Regions from separate parts of the Alcaligenes sp. SMD-FA genome, predicted to be linked through region 3. Evidence: predicted binding sites of a transcription regulator. Region 3 holds the regulator's gene; each other region holds the start of a gene.
The links. Region 3 encodes sigma-54, which starts transcription at its own class of promoters, with help from an activator protein. Its sites were predicted from a motif close to TGGCANGNAANCTGCTTT; they were not measured.

Region 1: a site for sigma-54 is predicted at 3,064-3,081, ahead of prpB (methylisocitrate lyase). Genes of this name have one in related genera too.
Region 2: a site for sigma-54 is predicted at 3,148-3,165, ahead of glnK (P-II family nitrogen regulator). Genes of this name have one in related genera too.

The regions. Positions count from the first base shown of each region.
Region 1 is NZ_CP110108.1:1,095,333-1,101,829, forward strand. It holds gene OKX01_RS05055 (GNAT family N-acetyltransferase) at 53-328, opposite strand; gene OKX01_RS05060 (hypothetical protein) at 340-741, opposite strand; gene prpC (2-methylcitrate synthase) at 830-1,993, opposite strand; gene prpB (methylisocitrate lyase) at 2,098-2,997, opposite strand; gene prpR (propionate catabolism operon regulatory protein PrpR) at 3,251-5,164, shown strand; gene OKX01_RS05080 (MFS transporter) at 5,209-6,497, opposite strand, start outside.
Region 2 is NZ_CP110108.1:2,615,767-2,622,263, forward strand. It holds gene OKX01_RS12075 (ABC1 kinase family protein) at 1-1,167, opposite strand, end outside; gene OKX01_RS12080 (neutral zinc metallopeptidase) at 1,433-2,284, shown strand; tRNA gene OKX01_RS12085 (tRNA-Lys) at 2,360-2,435, shown strand; gene OKX01_RS12090 (hypothetical protein) at 2,635-2,757, shown strand; gene glnK (P-II family nitrogen regulator) at 3,324-3,662, shown strand; gene OKX01_RS12100 (ammonium transporter) at 3,677-4,918, shown strand; gene OKX01_RS12105 (c-type cytochrome) at 5,038-5,490, opposite strand; gene purB (adenylosuccinate lyase) at 5,590-6,497, opposite strand, start outside.
Region 3 is NZ_CP110108.1:154,260-160,756, reverse strand. It holds gene OKX01_RS00665 (TonB-dependent receptor) at 1-314, shown strand, start outside; gene rpoN (RNA polymerase factor sigma-54) at 471-1,856, opposite strand; gene OKX01_RS00655 (hypothetical protein) at 1,873-2,427, shown strand; gene leuA (2-isopropylmalate synthase) at 2,758-4,452, shown strand; gene OKX01_RS00645 (YwqG family protein) at 4,811-5,575, opposite strand; gene OKX01_RS00640 (hypothetical protein) at 5,916-6,236, opposite strand; gene OKX01_RS00635 (DUF1840 domain-containing protein) at 6,323-6,497, opposite strand, start outside.

The DNA.
Region 1 (6,497 bases), 940 kb from region 3:
CAATGGTCTTATATCTTATATAAGACTTGCAAAAGGCCGAATATTGCTGGGTTCAGGCCTGCAAGTCGGCGTATTCAGGGTGGCGGCGTAGATAGACCACGGCATAGCTGCAAATCGGGCGTACTTTCCACTGTTGGTTTTTCGCCGTCTCCAGTGCAAAGCGGGTCAGTTGCCCTGCAATGCCGCGGCCTTCCAGTTCGGGCGGCACGCGCGTATGGGTGATGCTCATGATGGCATCATCCAGTTCGTATTCGATCACGCTGCGCAGGTTTTCAACATCGCAGTAAAACAGATGTGCTTGCGGGTCGTGGTGGATCTCGGTGGTCAAGGCAGGCTCCTTCAAGTGGGGTTGGAGTGCAGGGCGATTAGAATCCAAACGGCCAGCATGCTGATCATGCCCAGAAAGCAGCCGCCCCACAGTCCCATCAGGGGCCATTTGACGCCCATGGGAACCTCGTCGGGCTGGACGTGCCTGAGCAAACGGTTGGCATTGCCAAACAGCGAGCTTTGGCGTTTGGGAAAATTCAGCCGTAAAAAATAATCCAGCAGTATGCCGGCCTTCAGGGGGAAACTGAGTTTTTCCCAGGGGTACTGGTCCAGATAAGGGTGGCGTAGCACCTGGTTGCTGCGGCGCAGATTGAACAGCAATAAATAAGCACCGGACACGAGTGTGGTCAGGGCACAGGCAATCATCAGAGTGCCGGCTAGCGGCAGGGCGTAGCGTACAAATTCAGAGAGCATGGAAGTCACCAGCAAGACGGCCCCGCGTGCGTAATGCAGCGGGGCCGTGAGTTAGATCACAGGCGAATAATAGCCCAGGATCTGTGACTTATGGGCGCTGGTCCAGAGGCACAAAGCTTTGGTTTTCAGGGCCAATGTAGTTGGCGGTAGGACGAATAATCTTGTTGTCCACGCGCTGCTCAATCACGTGAGCCGCCCAGCCAGCCGTACGCGCGATCACGAACAAAGGCGTGAACATGGCGGTAGGCACGCCCATGGTGTGGTAGGACACGGCCGAGAACCAGTCCAGGTTGGGGAACATTTTTTTCACTTCCCACATCACGCTTTCCAGACGCTCGGCAATGTCGTACATGCGGGTGTTGCCATCGGCCACGGCCAGCTCTTTGGCCACCGATTTGATGACTTCGTTGCGTGGGTCGGAGATGGTGTAGACGGGGTGACCGAAGCCAATAATGACTTCCTTGTTTTCCACACGCTTGCGGATGTCTTCTTCAGCCTGGTCAGGTGTCTCGTAGCGCTTCTGGATTTCAAAAGCCACTTCGTTGGCACCGCCGTGCTTGGGACCGCGCAGAGCGCCGATCGCACCGGCAATCGCGGAGTAGAAGTCCGAACCCGTACCGGCGATCACGCGGCTGGTAAAGGTGGAGGCGTTGAACTCGTGCTCGGCGTACAGGTTCAGCGACACATGCATGGCTTTTTCCCACTCGGCCGAGGGCTTTTCGCCATGCAGCAGGTGCAGGAAGTGCGCGCCGATGCTGTCATCGTCGGTTTGCACATCAATCATTTCGCCGTTGTGGCTGTAGTGGTACCAGTACAGCAGGGCTGAACCCAGGCAAGCCATCAGACGGTCGGCAATGTCGCGCGCGTCGGGCAGGTTGTGGTCGTCTTTTTCAGGCAGCACGCAGCCCAGAACCGATACGGCGGTGCGCATCACGTCCATGGGGTGGCTGTGGGCAGGCAGGGTTTCCAGAGCGGTTTGCAGGGCCAGAGGCAGGCCGCGCAGGCGCTTGAGCTTTTGCTTGTACGCGCGCAGTTCGTCGCGGTTGGGCAATTTGCCGTGAATCAGCAAATGCGCCACTTCCTCAAATTCGCAAGCCTGGGCCAGATCCAAGATATCGTAGCCGCGATAGTGCAGATCATTGCCACTGCGACCGACCGTGCACAAGGCGGTATTGCCTGCCACAACGCCAGACAGGGCAACAGATTTCTTGGGCTTGAAGCCAGTGCTAGGGGTGTTCTCAGTACTGCTCATAAAGGTCTCCTGGTTGCTGGGCAGCCAGCACGAGGCTGGCTGCTAAATGGGGTTTTACCCGCGCAAAGGCCCTGTCAAAGGGCCGGGCGGGAGCCTGTGGGGGCTCAGGACTTCTTGTTTTTCTGGAACAGCTTGTCGAGGCTTTGCTCGTAAGCATGGTAGCCGATACGATCGTACAGTTCTTCACGAGTCTGCATCAAATCGATGACATTTTTTTGATGTCCGTCACGACGGATCGCCTGGTAGACAGTTTCGGCGGCCTTGTTCATGGCGCGGAAGGCGGACAGGGGGTAGAGCACCATGGCCACATTGGCCGAAGCCAGTTCTTGCACGGTGAACAAGGGGGTTTGACCGAACTCGGTAATGTTGGCCAGCACAGGCACATCCAGTGTTTCGGTAAAGCGGCGGTATGTGTCCAGGTCGTAGCAGGCTTCAGCAAAAATGCCGTCTGCACCCGCTTGCACGCAAGCCTGGGCACGTTCCAGGGCGGCGTCCACACCTTCAACCGCAATCGCGTCGGTACGAGCCATGATGAAAAATTCTGGGTCGGTACGGGCGTCAACAGCGGCCTTTACACGGTCTGCCATTTCGCCGGTGCTGACGATTTCTTTGCCGGGGCGGTGACCGCAACGCTTGGCACCCACCTGGTCCTCGATGTGGCAAGCGGCGGCGCCGAACTTGATCAGGCTTTTGATCGTGCGGGCGATGTTAAAGGCCGAAGCACCAAAGCCGGTATCAATGTCCACCATCAATGGCAGATCGCATACATCGGTGATGCGGCGAATGTCAGTCAGCACGTCATCCAGGGTGTTGATGCCCAGATCAGGCAAGCCCAAAGAGCCAGCCGCTACACCGCCACCCGACAAGTAGATGGCGCGGTAGCCGGCGCGTTGGGCCAACAAAGCGTGGTTGGCGTTGATGGCGCCGATGATTTGCAAAGGCTGTTCTTCACGCAGGGCCTGGCGGAAACGGGCGCCTGCCGATGTCAGTTGGTTTTGGCTCATTTGGGGCTCCAGATCACAAGATAAGAAAATGTCGTCAGCGTGATGCTGCGATGGGTTATTACTTTTAAAGCAAATGCTGTGCCAAGTTCAGCGGTGGGGATGATGAAAGCTCTGAAGCCAGACGAGGCGGGAATGTCTTGAGCGCTCGCAGGTGTCCCTCTTTTTTACAAATACGGTATTTCATTGTTTTGTGTTTCAATATTGAAACGTAATTTGAAACAATGTCGCATTGTTGATGCCTGGGTGAAATCACATGCCTTATCCTTCCTCCCCTCCTGCTCGGCTGCGTCTGGTGGCTTTTGGCCTGCATGGACTGCGTTCTCTCTTGGAAGAGTTGGTGCCGCAGTTCCGCGCCCAGGCCGAAATCCTGATCGTGGACAAAGCCTATGGCGAGGCTGTGCAAGCCGTGCAGGTTTTGCGACAAACCGGTGCAATCGACGTTCTGGTGTCCGCTGGTTCCAACGGCAGTTATTTGCGTGAGCATCTGGACTTGCCGGTGATGCTGGTGCATCCGGGTGGCTTTGACATTATGGGCAGTCTGGCCTCGGCACAGGCCGAGCGTAAAGCCGTGGTGACCTATGGCGAAATGCCGCTGGAACTAATGGAGTTCGTGCAGCGTTTTGATCTACCCGTGGAGCTACGCAGCTATCGCAGCGAGGCTGATGCACGTAGCTGTGTTCAGGATTTGAAAGAACTGGGCGTGGAGTGGGTGCTGGCCCCCGGTCTGGTGGTGGATCTGGCGCGTGAGAATCAAATGGAGGGCGTGCTGCTGTATTCACAAGGAGCCGTTCGGCAGGCGCTGGAATCCGCTATCGAACTGGCCCGTGTTGCGCGCGCTGAAGCGGCCCGTCGGGATCGCTTGAATACGATTCTGGCGCAGTTGCGTGACGGTGTGGTGTCAGTGGACAGGGACGAGCGGATTGAAACCGTTAACCCGGCCATGGAGGCCTGGTTGGGCCAACCCGCCCAAGCCGTGATTGGCCGCCGCTTGGGTTCCTTGTACCCCGAACTGGATCTGGCCGGTACGCTGCGCAGCCTGGAAGTGCAACTGGATACGGTGCAGCAAGTGGCTGGTCGCACCGCGATTGTGACCCGTATGCCGATTTTGGAGCAGGGGCGCTTGAGCGGGGCCGTGCTGCTATGCCAGGACCCGGCTGCGATTCAGCGATTGGACCGCAGTTTGCGTTCACGCAGTCAGCAAGTGGCATCGCGTCATGCCCGGTACGAGTTATCCGATCTGGTGGGGCAAAGTTCGCCCATGTACAAGCTGCGTGCCCAGGCTCAGGCGTGTGCACAAAGCACGGCGACCACCCTGATTATCGGCGAGAGTGGTACAGGTAAGGAGCTGCTGGCTCAAGGGATTCATAGTGCCAGTGCCAGACGCGCACAGCCCTTTGTAGCGGTGAACTGTGCCGCTTTCCCCGACAGCCTGCTGGAAAGCGAGCTGTTCGGCTATGTAGAAGGCGCATTTACAGGCTCCAGCCGGGGCGGCAAAGTCGGGCTGGTGGAAGCGGCTCACACTGGCACCCTGTTTCTGGACGAGATCGGGGAAATGCCCTTGCCCTTGCAAACTCGTTTGCTGCGTGTGTTGCAAGAAAAAGAAGTCCTGCGTATTGGGGCGATTGAACCCACGCCGGTGGATGTACGTGTGATTGCGGCCACTCACCGGGATCTGGCCGCGCAAGTTAAAGAAGGCGTGTTCCGTCAGGATCTGTTTTATCGTTTGAATATTCTGGTGCTGCGTTTGCCGCCCTTGCGTCGGCGTACACAGGATTTGCCGGAACTGGTGGAGCATCTCTTGGCAAAAGTGGCCCAGCGTCTGGGTGGGGCTGTAACACTGAATCCGGATTGGCTGGCTGAGTTGTTGGAGCTGGGTCGTCACTACTCCTGGCCCGGCAATATCCGCGAGTTGGAAAACCTGATCGAACGTTTGATGGTCCTGGGCACAGTGCAAGGCGATCAGGCTGTGGTGCTGGAAGATATTGCGCCGGAGTTGCGGGCGGTGGTGGCCGAGCCTGCCATGCCAGCGCTGCGCGATCAGCAAGAGCGCAGCGAACAGGAGCATCTGGCCAAGGTGTTGGAAGAGTGTGGTGGGAATCGCGCCCTGGCCGCCCAGCAACTAGGGATCAGTCGCAGCACTTTGTGGCGGAAGTTGCGAAAAATGTGATGTCGGCCCCTGTGTGCCAGAGGGGGGACACAGAAGGCCGTTTTTTAGGTCTGTTGCACGTCTTGATGAGCCCTGCTTAAAGCCAGTAATAGAAAACTGATCAGTACGGAGGCCAGCAGGTTGTAGCTCAGGCCGATTACAAAGGCAGAGGCATATTGTTCCGCCTGGGATGAGGCAGCGCTGCTAGCGTTTTGCCCTGCATTAAAGAGTAGTCCAACGACGGCAACCCCAAGGGCGGCTCCCACCTGCTGGATGCTGGAAATGACGCCTGATGCCATGCCTGCCTGGGCCTCGTTTACAAAACCCAGAACCAGATTCAACAAGGGGGTCATGATCAAACCTTGGCAGGCTCCTAAAAAAATTAAGGCCGGAATCAGGTGGACGGGTTCTGTCTGTGCGCCTGCCCAGGCAACCTGGCCGATCAGCCAGGCAAACGAGACGGCGTAGCCAGCAGCGCCAAGCGTAATCACACGGGTGCCGTAGCGTGTAACAAGTCGTGGTGCACTGAGAGAGGCTGCCACAAAGCCCACGCTGGCGGGGGCGAAAATACTGCCCGCGTGGAACGGACTTAAGCCCAGCCCACTTTGCAGTAAAAGAGCAAAGCAGAGAAAGAAAGAACTGGCGGTGGAGTACACCAACAAGACCAGTAGGGCTCCCAAGGCAAAACGGGGCTGTGCCAGAAGCTGCATATCCACCAAGGGTGGGTGTCCTGCGCATCGGCGCCTTTCTTGTTGCTTGTAAAAAATGACGAATAACAAGCCGGCTGCGGCCAGAGCGGCTAGGCTGGAGACAGGCCAGCCGTGCTCCGAACTTTGGATCAGGGGGATCAGTAGCAGGCCCAGGGCAAGGCTGATCAGGACTACGCCTGTACTATCTAGCCCTTGGCCGTGCGGGGCTCGGGTTTCAGGGATATAGCGGGCCAAGGCAATGGCCAGCAGCCCTATGGGGATATTGATCAGGAAAATGCTGCGCCAACCCAGGCCGAACAGGTCGGCATGAATTAGCCAGCCTCCCAGTATTTGCCCGGCAATGGCGGCTAGCCCCAGGGTCATGCCCAGCAAGCCAAAGGCGCGGCGGCTGTGATCGCCCTCAAAGTTGACCCGAATGGAAGCATAGACCTGGGGAAAGAGTAGGGCGGCAGCCAGGCCCTGCAATACCCTGGCGATGATCAATAAAAAAGCGGTGGGTGCCAGACCGCATAGGGCCGACGCCAGCGTAAAACTCGCCATGCCGATGATAAAGAGTCTGCGTCGGCCAAATAAATCGCCCAGCCGTCCGCCTGTAATGAGCAGCACGCCAAAAGCCAGTTCGTAGCCCGCCACGATAAAGCCGA
Region 2 (6,497 bases), 1.6 Mb from region 3:
AATCAAATGGTTCTCACGCGCCAGCGCCATAAAATCCAGCAAAGCAACCGAAATGGACAAAAGCCCACTACTTTGTCGGGCAACATAGCGCTGGGCACTTTCTTCCAGCCGGCTCCAATCAAAATCTTCCGCACCCGACCAATCCAGCAAGGTGGTAGCCACCCCATCGGCCTGCCCGTCCACAATTGCGCGCAATAGAACCAGCAATTGCTGACGACGACGTTCCGTCAAATGACCGACCAGACCGAAATCAATAAAGGCGACCTGATTGCCCGGCAACGCCATCATATTGCCGGGGTGCGGGTCGGCATGAAATAGCCCATCCTCCAGAACCATATGCAAGAACGCCAAGGCTCCCCGGCGCGCCAGCAAGGGGCGATCCACTTCAATGGCTTGCAACTGCGCCTCTTGAATTGGTGAGACTCCGGGCACAAACTCCTGCACCATGACGGTGGCACTGGTCCACTCCATATAAACGCGCGGCACCACAATGTCTTTAAAGGGCTGCATATTCTCGCGCACAGCCACGGTATTGGCTGCTTCGCGCGTAAAGTCCAGCTCATCGGCAATGGCTTCGGCCAAGGCGCGCACAATATCGTAGGGGCGATACTCAGGCAACAAACCCTGCTGCTGCACCAAGCGGGCAATCTGTTTCAGCAAACGCAGATCAGCCTGGATCAAAGACTCAAGACCGGGGCGCTGCACCTTCACCACCACTTCAGTACCGTCCCGCAAACAGGCACGATACACCTGCGCCATAGAAGCCGAGGCCAGCACCTGGATATCAAAACGCGCAAAGGCTTGGTCTACGGTTTGCCCTAAAGCCAGTTCCAATTCGGGTCGAATAGTCTCCCAAGGCACCGGCGCGGCATGACCTTGCAGCTTTTCCAGTTCCTGGGTCCACTCCAGAGGCAGCAGGTCATTGCGTGTGGCCAGAATCTGACCGAGTTTGATAAAGGTAGGCCCCAGCTCCTCCAGGGCACGTCGCAAACGTTCAGGCGCCGAGCGTTCGGGCATTTCTGTCGCCACCGGGGTTTTGTTACCGGGCAGCAGCTCCGACAGACCCAGACGATGCATCACATCCCCGATTCCGTATCGAGCAATGACCGATCCGATGGCACGCACGCGCGCATGGTCGCGCAAGGCCAACAAGGTTCCTCCCAACATACTCGCTCTCCAGTAGGCTACGCCCTGAGAAAAGTAGCATACCGCAGCGTCCGGGTGACTTACTTATCCACTTATCCACATTTTCAGTGGGCAAGCGCGGGGATAGCCTTTGGACAAGTCGCATTACCCCAAGTAATTCAAAGACTTGTCATGATGGGGTAATTAAAGCCCCCCCTCCCTTTAGAAGATGACAAGAATCGAAAATGCCCCTGCTTTGGCCCGCAAATCAGAGTACATTGACGTTTTCAAATTCAAGGAGAGCGTGATGCGTCTGGATAAATCTCGCTCCAGCCGTAATGTCGAGGACCGCCGTGCCAATGGGCCACGCCTGAGCGGCGGCAAGATCGGTTTGGGGACAATCGTGCTGGCCTTGGTAGCCCTGTACTTTGGGGTCGACCCCAATGTGGTGCTGAACCTGGCCGGTGGCCCCACCAGCGCCCCGCAATCTCAACCGATTGCCGCCTCGGATACACAGGGCCAAACCATCGCCAAAATCCTGGGTGAAACCGAGGATGTCTGGCGCGATATTTTTGCCAAGCAAACCAATGGCAGCTACCGCGATCCCGTACTGGTTCTGTATCGCGGCGCGACTCCCACGGCTTGTGGCGCAGGCCAATCGGCCATGGGCCCGTTTTACTGCCCGGCCGATCAAAAGCTCTATATAGACCTGGGCTTTTTCACCGAGATGGAGCAAAAGATGGGCGTCAAGGGAAACTTTGCCCCTGCCTACGTGATTGCGCATGAAGTGGGCCACCACGTTCAGAACCAATTGGGCATGATGCGCCGTGTGGATGAAGCCCGTCGCAGCGGCTCGGCCTCGCAAGCCCGTCAGGCGTCCGTACGTCTGGAACTGCAGGCAGACTGCTACGCCGGCATCTGGGCCAATCACGCCGATGCACAACGCCAGATTCTGGAACCGGGCGATATCCGTTCTGCGCTAGACGCGGCTCAAGCGGTAGGTGATGACACCTTGCAAAAGCAGTCTCAAGGCTATGTGGTTCCAGACTCTTTTACCCATGGCAGCGCGCAACAACGCATGGCCTGGTTCATGCAAGGCTATCAAACCGGGCAACTGAACATGTGCGATACCTTCACTCGACCTGATCCCGCTTCCTGATAAACGTAAAATTATGTAACTCGTCCTTGCGCTACATAATTTCCGTTCTATAATCATTTTCTTCGCAGGAAACGGGGGTCGTTAGCTCAGTTGGTAGAGCACTGGACTCTTAATCCATTGGTCGACAGTTCGAGTCTGTCACGACCCACCAGATATCCTGCTGTTTGCGGTACACCATGCCGCAACACCGTAAATTAGCCCGCTGCTACAGCGGGTTTTTTTGCGTCTGGACGCATCGATCCAGCACATCGCTACCCCAATTTTGCGCAGCCATCTTCTGGTCATAGTTGTTTACTTCGCCCACTACAAAAACCCGCTAGGCTAACAGATCATCACATCAGGAGATTGTCATGCTGATTGCCATTGATCCGACCAAGGCCCCCGACACCACACCTCCGGGCAAAACGCCGAACCCCGAACCCGACCCGAAGAAAATCCCGGGCAATGAGCCGCCTAGCAAAGCCAGGAACTAACAGACCCCGCCCACTCAAGCATCCTGCACCCCTGCCATGTAGGCGCAATCCAGGGCAGCGCGGAAAATGTCGCTGCCCTGCCAGCGCCTTGCCCCACATTTGAATCATGCTTTGGCAGCAGGAAAATGTTGCAAAGTTAAGACTATTTAAAAAAAAAATGCACACAATGCGCACTTGTTGCGTTGCAACATATATTATTTTTCCATAGTCGTTGTTCCTGCGGTGGTGAGATGAGCGGAGACAGGCGTCACAGAGCGCTGCTGTTATCTTGCTGCCCACCGACTAGGCAAGACCGGGGTCACGTGCCTAGCTAGCTTACTCGCCTTGCCGGAATTGTGTTGCTCTTCAACCTACAACACAGGTCCGCTTGCCTACCACTTGCGTTCGCGCTGTCGCACATCCTGCTGACAGCCGGAGAGTCGCTCAAACCGGCGCTGCCGGTTGCACTCAAGCCATCCACCAGGATTACCCATCCCGGTCGGCCCCCTCTCAACCGTCTCCTACCCCCCTCGGTGTTCCATTGCATCCGCAAGGCCAGCTTGCCTGTGTTTACTTCAGGAACACCTATGAAATTAATTACCGCCATCGTCAAACCCTTCAAGGTTGACGAGATACGCGAGGCCCTTTCCGATCTGGGCATACAGGGGATGACACTGACCGAGGTCAAAGGATTTGGTCGCCAGAAAGGCCACACTGAGCTGTACCGCGGTGCAGAATATGCAGTCGACTTCCTGCCCAAGATCCGCATTGAACTGGCTATTCCCGACGAGCAGTTGCAAAGCGTTCTGGAAGCCATTCAAAGCAGCGCCCGCACCGGTCGTATTGGTGACGGCAAGATCTTTGTCCAGCCGCTGGACCACGTCATCCGCATCCGCACCGGCGAATGCGATGAACAAGCCCTGTAATCGGAGACTCCATCATGAACAACGCTGATCTCTCGTGGATGCTGGTCTCCACGCTTCTGGTACTAATGATGGCCGCGCCGGGCCTGGCCCTGTTTTACTCAGGGATGGTGCGTCAAAAAAATGCCTTGTCCATGTTGTCCCAAACCTTGCTGGTGTTCAGTTTGGGGGTGGTGCTGTGGTTTATCTATGGCTACTCGCTGGCTTTTACCGCTGGCAATCCCTTGATTGGTGGTTTCGACAAGGTCTTGTTCAATGGCATGTTTACTGCCGCTGACCAACAGTTCTCCATGTCGGGCACCCTGCCTGAACTGCTGTTTGCGTCTTTCCAGGCCACGTTTGCCGGTCTGACATGCGCCCTGGTTGTCGGCAGTCTGGCAGAACGTACCCGTCTGTCCGCCATTTTGGTCTTTACTGTGATCTGGTTCACCCTGGCCTATCTGCCTATCTGCCATATGGTCTGGTTTGCCGATGGACAGAACGGCGGTTTGCTCAACACCCGTGGCGCGTTGGACTTTGCAGGAGGAACGGTCGTACACATCAATGCCGGTATTGCGGGTCTGGTCGGTGCCTGGATGATTGGCCCACGCTTGAACTACCGTCGTGAAGCCATGCCACCTCATAACCTGCCCTTGACCTTTATTGGTGCGGCTCTGCTGTGGGTAGGCTGGTTCGGTTTCAACGCTGGCTCGGCTTTGTCTGCCAATGAAAATGCCACGCTCGCCTTCTTCAACACCATGTTGGCCGCTGCCATTGGCGTTGTGGCCTGGACATTGGGCGAATGGATCAGCAAAGGTCATCCTTCCTTGCTGGGTGCTTGCTCGGGTGCCATTGCAGGTTTGGTCGGCATTACCCCAGCAGCCGGTTTTGTGGCTCCCTCCGGTGCACTGGCCATTGGCTTGATTACTTCCCTGGCTTGCTTGTGGGGCGTTAATGTTCTGAAGCGCTGGCTGCGTGCCGACGATACATTGGACGTGTTTGGCATTCACGGTTTGGGCGGAATTGTGGGCGCGTTGCTCACGGGTCTGTTCAACGCACCTGTTCTAGGTGGTCCCGGCACCGCTGCTGGCAACAGTATCTGGATGCAGTTGTGGATTCAGCTCGAAGGCGTCTTGCTGACTCTGGTCTGGTCCGGTGTGGCCGCCTGGATTGCCTTCAAGATTGCCAAAGTCGTCTGCGGTGGTTTACGTGTCGATGCTGACCATGAACGCGAAGGTCTGGATATCCGCACCCACGGTGAAACGGGCTATCAACACTGAGATCCCATCATGATTCTTGACTATCTTGCCCACAGGCAAACAGCCCCCTTCAAACACAGGTACAAACCTAAAAGAAAAAGCCCTCTCTCGAGGGCTTTTTTTATAAGCAAAACGGCTGCTTATTTTTCTTTGCGGTAAGCGTCGTGACAAGTCTTACAGGACTTGCCCACATTACCAAAAGCCACACGGAAGGCATCAAAGTCGCCTGAATCGGAAGCCACTTTCAGCTTGTCGATTGCCGTGGTGAAATCGTCTGTGGCTTGCTTGAAACCCTGAGCATCGCTCCAGGCTTCTGCTTTGGTCTCGCCGCCTTCAGTACCGGCACCAAACGCGCTCCAAGGCAAAGCAGCCAAAACAGTCAGCACTTCCACGTTCTTGGCGATCGCAGCCGCGTCATAAGGAGCTTCCTTTTTAGCGACGGGAGCCATACGACCAAAATGCGAACCGATCAAGGCCATGCTGGCTTGACGGTAGTCCACCGCTTGCTCAGGCTTGGCGAATTGGGCTGTAGCTGGCGTGACAAACGCGGCGCACAAAGCGGCAGCGGCAGTCAAAAACGCAAGTTTTTTCATGGGAACTCCTGTGTGATGAAACATAAAACACTTCATAAAGCACTGGCTCAAAAAACCCGACCTGGCTGTGCCCTTGTGCAAGAGCACAGCCGTTTGGATTTAGATGGCCTGGGCCAACTGTACCGCCACACCCAGATAGCTGCGTGGAGTTAACTCAAGCAAATAGTTTTTAGCGTCTGCGGGCAGCTCCAGGCCGCCAATAAACTCGCGCAACGCTTCCTCGGTAATACCACGGCCACGTGTCAGAGCTTTGAGTTGTTCGTAAGGCTGAGGCAAACCGTAGCGACGCATCACGGTTTGAACTGGTTCGGCCAGGATTTCCCAGCAAGCATCAATGTCCGCATCCACAGCGGCAGCATTCAGTTCCAGTTTGCCGATACCACGCAGGCAGGCGTCGTAGGCCACCACGCTGTAGCCCAGGGCCACGCCCAGATTACGCAGCACGGTCGAATCCGTCAGGTCTCGCTGCCAACGAGAGATAGGGAGCTTCTCGGACAGGTGACGCAGCATGGCATTGGCCAGGCCCAGATTGCCTTCCGAGTTTTCAAAGTCAATCGGGTTCACCTTGTGCGGCATGGTGGACGAACCGATCTCGCCTTCTTTCAGGCGCTGCTTGAAGTAGCCCAGGGAAATGTAGCCCCAAACGTCACGGTTGAAGTCCAGCAGGATGGTGTTGGCACGGGCGATCGCGTCAAACAGGGCAGCCATCCAATCATGCGGTTCGATCTGAATGGTGTAGACGTTTTGCGTCAGACCCAAACCACCCAGCACTTTCTTGCTGAATGCTGGCCAGTCAATTTCGGGGTAAGCCGAGAAGTGCGCATTGTAGTTACCGGTTGCGCCGTTCAATTTAGCCAGAGGCTGAACAGCGGCGATAGCGGTAATGGCGTTTTGCAAACGCGCGGCCACGTTGGCGAACTCTTTGCCCATGGTGCTGGGGCTGGCAGGCTGGCCGTGGGTGCGCGACAGCAAGGGCTGCTCGGCATGCAGACGGGCCTGGGCCTTGA
Region 3 (6,497 bases):
GCGCCATTGGCCTGTCCCGCTGGGTTGCCAAGGCTGGGATTGAATGGGACACCCCCTTTGTTCAAGGCCTGACCTTAAATGCCAATCTGCACACCCAGTCCAAGCAATATGCCAACGCCAGCAACAGTTACTACATGCCGGGCGTGACCACTTATGACCTGGGCATGCGCTACAAAACACGTTTTGCCGGCAAGGAAGTGACCTTGCGCGCCAGCCTGGAAAACGTAGGCAATAAAGCCTACTGGGTCGTGCCTTTAAGCAATGGCCAAGGCTCACCACGTACCTTCCTGGCTTCGGCCACCATGAAATTCTAAATAGACCAACAATAACCCTGCGATCCAGTGACTCCGTCTGGATGGCAGGCGCTAACTTTGCTTTTGCAGGGCCTGTTCATGCGTGTATGCAGGCCCTGTTTTTTTCATTGTTTCCAAGGTCTTGCCAAGTATCTTGAGCCTGCTGTGGCTGTCGCCCTAGACTCCCGCCGCTGCCCGCATCTTGCGCTGTGAAGCCGGTGCCAAACCTTCCGCCTCCCGGTATTTGGCCACTGTACGGCGCGCCAACGTCAGGCCCTGAGCCTGCAAGAGATCGGTAATCTGCTGGTCCGACAAAGGCTTGGCCGGTGGCTCGTCACGAATCATCTGTACAATCTGCGCCCGCACCGAAGCAGCGGACATATCGGCCTTGCCATCCACACTGGCCAAGGCCACGGTAAAGAACTGTTTAAGCTCCATCACCCCATGCGGCGTCTGCATGTATTTTTGCCGCGTTGCACGCGAAATCGTCGACTCATGCAAATCCAGTTCAGCCGCCAGATCGGCCAACTGCATGGGTTTCAGGGCCGACACACCCTGCGTGAAGAAATCCTGCTGCATCTGCACGATCGCTTGTGCTACGCGCAAAATCGTCACAAAGCGACTGTTGACGCTGCGCAGCAAGCCGGTCGCTTTTTGGCGCTCTGCCAATAAGGCTGGGTGCGCTTCAATTTCATAATCGTGCAGGTTCACCAGTTGCAAGCGCGGTACAGCCAGGGGATTCAAGGCCGCCTGCCAGCTATCCTTGCCACGAATCAGCAAGACGTCCGGCACGACATACGCCGAGACATTCTGCGTCCAGGCACGCCCCGGCTTGGGGTCCAGTTTCAGGATCAAATGATGGGCCCGCTCCACCAGCTCGGCCGGATAGAGGCCTGCACAGCGCTGACGCAGCTGACTGGGCGAGGCCAGAACGCCGACATGCTCACGCACCAGATAGCGGGCGCAATCAAACAAGGCGGGCTCCAGTTGCTGGGCCTGTTGCATCAGTTGCAAGCTCAGGCACTCGGCCAGATCCCGCGCACCGACACCGGCCGGGTCCAAAGACTGCACCTGTGCCAGCGCGCAGCGCAAATCACTTTCATCAATATCCAGCTCAGCGGGCAGGCAGGCCAGCACCTCGTCCAAAGAGACGGGCAGGTAGCCGTTATCGTCCAGCTCGTCGATTAACAACTGTGCCAGGACCCGGTCACGGTCGCTCAAACGCAACAATCCCAACTGCTCGCTTAGATAAGCAGCCAGGTCCTGGTCAATGGCCGATTCGGGGGACCAATCAGGGTCATGCGAATCCCCTTGGTGCTTGGGAAACTCCAGACTCGCCCACGAGGATTCCGCCTCGCCCGAAGCGGCTTCGGGCAATGGCTCGGCGGCGACATCCATCTGCACGTCCAAACGTTCCAGCAAAGGGTTGTCCAGCAAAGCTTGAGCCAACTCCTGCTCCAGCTCGGCCCCCGATAGCTGCAACACTTTAATAGACTGTTGCAATTGCGGCGTCAAAACCAGCGTTTGCTGCTGGCGTAAATCTAGTGACTGACGCGTAAGCATAGGTACAATCGTTTCCATGAAAACTGACAACGCCCAGACACCCACCGCCAACGATAGTCAGGCTCTGCGTAGCACTCTGTTCAAGCTGTGCGCCACAGCCACTATTATCTGCACCGTCATCACTGTCGTAGTAGCCATTATCTGGTGGGACCTTCTCAACCGTCTTATCAGCTTCGGGCGTGGCCTGGATTACTCTGGCCTGCAGGCCTTGAGCATTCAAAACCTGGCGCTGATCAAACAATACAACCCGTTTTTCTGGTGGACGGTAGTGGGCGTCATAACGCTCATTATTGCCTATCTTTTGTATGGCTTTATACAAAGGGTCATGCAACGCAACCAGCAACGCATTATCGACGAGTCCACCGTGGCTCAGTTAGCCCGATCGCTCAGCCGTCCGGCCCGTGAAGTCATTTTGTGGTGCTGGCCCGATCAGCGCAGCCCTTTGACTGTGGGTGATTTACAACGCGCCTATAGCGAGTTGCGCGCTGGCCGCTTTGGCAAGATCGAACTGGCCGAGCAACAAAGCCGCCTGTTACAGGCCGACTATGAGCGCCAAGAACCACAAACCTGACACTTGCCTTCCTGTTTCTTTTGTGTTTGACTAACGGTCATGACTCACGCACGCCAACTCTCCTACGCTTGCCAAGGTTTCAGCCCCGCCGCTGAAGCAACCTTGTCGCGTTCCGTGCGTGAAGGCCGTTCCTCGGCCCCTGCCTCCATCCTATCCCAGCTGCTACTACTAGCGTCCGGTTGCCGGGCCTAGTGTCCTGTGGCAGTTCGGCAGCCAATACTCAGCCACATCTACGTCATTTGTGCCGCCACCGGCCTACGTAAATGCTGCAATCGCTGGTGACGGCAAGAAGTAATCAACACTTTTTGTCCGACAGGTATCCCCATGGCAATGCTGAAAAACCCCTCTCAAAAGTATCGTCCTTTTGTCGCCTTTGATCGCGACTTCGCCGAGCGCACCTGGCCGTCCAAGCGCATTACCAAAGCGCCCATCTGGATGAGCACTGACTTGCGTGACGGCAATCAGTCCCTGATCGAGCCCATGAACGTGGCTCGCAAACTGCGCTTTTTCGAGCAACTCGTCAAAATCGGTTTCAAGGAAATCGAGGTCGGTTTCCCTTCCGCATCGCAGACCGACTTCGATTTCGTTCGCAAGCTGATCGACGAAAACCGTATCCCTGAAGACGTCACCATCATCGTCTTGACGCAATCGCGTGAAGACCTGATCAAGCGCACAGTCGAAGCCGCTGCGGGCGCCAAACGCGCCATCATTCACTTGTACAACGCATGTGCGCCGGCCTTTCGCAAGGTCGTCTTTAACTTGAGCAAGGACGAGATCAAGGAAATTGCCTTGACCGGTACACGTCTGGTCAAAAGCGAAGTGGCCAAGTACCCGCAAACCCAATGGGGCTACGAGTACTCGCCCGAAGTGTTCAGCACCACCGAGCCTGAATTCGCTCTGGACGTGTGTAATGCGGTGGTGAAAGCCTGGGACCCAGCCGCCGACGAGCGCGTCATTTTGAACTTGCCCGCCACCATTGAGGCCACCACGCCCAATATGTACGCCGACCAGATCGAGTGGATGCACAACAATCTGGAGCAACGCAGCAACGTGACCCTGAGCGTACACCCGCACAACGACCGCGGCACGGCAGTAGCGGCTGCTGAACTGGCCGTGATGGCGGGCGCAGACCGTATCGAAGGTTGCTTGTTCGGTAGCGGCGAGCGCACCGGCAACGTCTGCCTGGTGACCTTGGCCCTGAACCTGTACACCCAGGGTGTGAACCCTGAGCTGGACTTCTCGGACATCGACGAAGTGCGCCGCACCGCCGAGTACTGCAACCAGTTGCCCGTGCACCCACGCCATCCTTACGCGGGCGACCTGGTGTTTACCGCCTTCTCCGGCTCCCACCAGGACGCCATCAAGAAAGGCTTGGCACAGCAAAAATCCGACGAACTGTGGGAAGTGCCTTACTTGCCAATCGACCCGGCCGACCTGGGCCGCAGCTACGATGCGGTTATCCGCGTCAACAGCCAGTCAGGCAAGGGCGGTGTGTCCTACCTGCTGGAACAAGAGCACGGTCTGGTCTTGCCACGCCGCATGCAAATCGAATTCAGCCGTGCCATTCAGCGCGTCACCGATTCTTCCGGCAAGGAAGTAACACCTGCAGATGTGTACGGCATTTTCGAGTCCGAATACCTGAACTGCAAAAAGCACTACAAGCTGCTCAAGCACAACATCATCAGCCAGCCGCACGCCGACAGCGGCCAGCAATTCACGATTGAAGTGGATGTGGAACACGACGGTCAGGTTCGCACCTTGAAGGGGTCGGGCGAAGGCGCGATCTCTGCCTTTGTGAATGCTTTGGATATGTCCATCAAGATCATGGACTACAACGAACACGCCATTGGTTCCGGTGCGGAAACCCGCGCTGCCGCTTACGTGGAAATGCGTATCGGTGACAGTCCATCGGGCTTTGGTGTGGGCGTTCACGCCGACATCGTGACATCCTCCTTCCTGGCGATCTTGAGCGCGGTTAACCGCCACACCATCGCCCAGCAAGAAGCTGAAGCGACCACCGCCTAACGATCTTTATGTCGCGACTGGGGTGGTGATCCCACTCCAGCGCCCGCCCGGCCCATCCCGGCCGCGCCTGACCCGCTTTCGCAGCCCGACTTATCGTCGCTCTGCCTGCAACCCGCCCACAAGGCGGGTTTTTCGTGGGCGCAGCATGACTGCTCATCTCAACACGCGGCAAACCCAGCAACGAAGTGCAACCCGCATCAACAATGGCGCAAACATCCACCTTGGCTTGGCTTGGCTTGGCTTGGCTTGGCTTGGCTTGGCTTGGCTTGGCTTGGCAACAGAGCGTAGGGGAAATATCCTCAGCCTTTGTTATTTCGCGTCAACGCAACCAGCCATGCCTTCAATAGCTTGATTGCCCTTAACCGCAGTCAACCTGCAAACGGCTGAAGTCTTTGGCCCGTAATTTATCGTCCTCGATAAAAGCCATGAGGCGTGCACCATCCTGCCAGCACCAATGCAGTTTTTCGTGCGACTGTACGGTCAGCAAAGAGCGCCAGCGCGATTGACTTGGATGCTCCACCTGATTGGGCGTAGGGTCATAAGCCAGGCTGTCCCAGGAAGGACGGCCCAACAGATAGTCGCCAGGCAAATCACCGTTTTCTCCCAGCTTATCGAACCAGTCGTAGAGTTCCTCGAAAGGCACTGGCCAATCCTGACGCAGTTCCTCATGACGCGGAATGTCGATGCAGTTTTTAAACTGCAGCGCCCAGCTACGGGTACTCCAGCGGTGGGGCGCCTGGATCTCCTGAAAACCGCTGGTGTCTGGCCAGTAGTAAGCCTTGAGGTAGTCTTGGTCACGCCAGAAAATGGCATCGTCTTCATCGAAACCGTAGAACAGTGACAGCAGGCCGCTGCTGGGCAAATCAGCCGGGCGATCCGGCCCCTTGGGCAATTCCGCGAAGTTGATCTGGCCAACAAACAGATAATGGCCGTCAGGATGCTCGGGCCAGGTAAAACCGGGAGGCACCATAGGCTGACCACCAAAACGACTTTGCAAGGGCTGGCCCTTGTCTTCACCCAAATGGATAGCCACCGCTGGCTGCGCCAAATCCAGGAAATACTGTTTATGCGCTTGCAGCAGCGGCGAGGCATCAAGGTGTTTTTCTAGCGTTTTGAGATCCATATTGCTTCGGGTGACAGGGTTGCTGACTATGCCGGCTAAGGCCAAGTCTGAATCTGCTGGATTGTAATAAGCCCTTGGGGACTGAGCCTATGCATTGTGTAACTGGAACTCAGGCAGGAACAAGGCTAGGCCGACAGCCGTTCAAATGATTAAGGTATACCTGCCCCGTGTAGTGGCGCTGGCAGCGGCAATAACGGCGGTGATGACGGTGGCTATGACTGTGGCTGTGGCTGTGACGGCAGCATCAACTGCAAACCAACCGCCTTACAAGCCCAAAAACATTCAAAAAAACATAAAAAAACCGGCCCTACAGAGCCGGTTTTCCATTGCCTTGGCCTGATCAGTACGTGACCGCCAAACCCGGCAAATCCACGGTGACCTGCATGGAACCCACCGCTTGCAAGCAATGGCGTGCAAATTCCTGGGCGCGTTCATCGTCCTGCGACAGCATCGTATAACCCATGGCATCAGCCACGCCCATGATTTTGTCCAACAACAGGACTTTGCCGCTGGCTCGCAGGGGTTCACAGCCCAGCTCTTGCCAGGTGCGATCGAACCAGTCGCGCGATTGCTTGCCGCTTTCCGGATCAATGGTTTGTATAGGAGTGACCAGCTCTATGTGCTGGCGAGGACTAAAGATCACAAGCACCATAGCGCTCATAGACGATCTCCGAAAAAAAATAGATCAACTCTGGAGCTTAAGCAAAGAAGGCCTACCAAATTGTCGGCAGGCCGACATTCCAGGGACTACCAGGAACTATCTGCCGGTTCCCACATGACCGGCACGCCGGTGTTATTTGCCTGGCGCAACATATCCAGCAAAGGATAGGCGCGTTGGCTGAAGCTGACGACCTGGGACATCGGGTGTTCCTTTTCCTCGTCTTCGTCCTCGTGGGGCGAATGCTTGTTTTCCCGGTCTTGC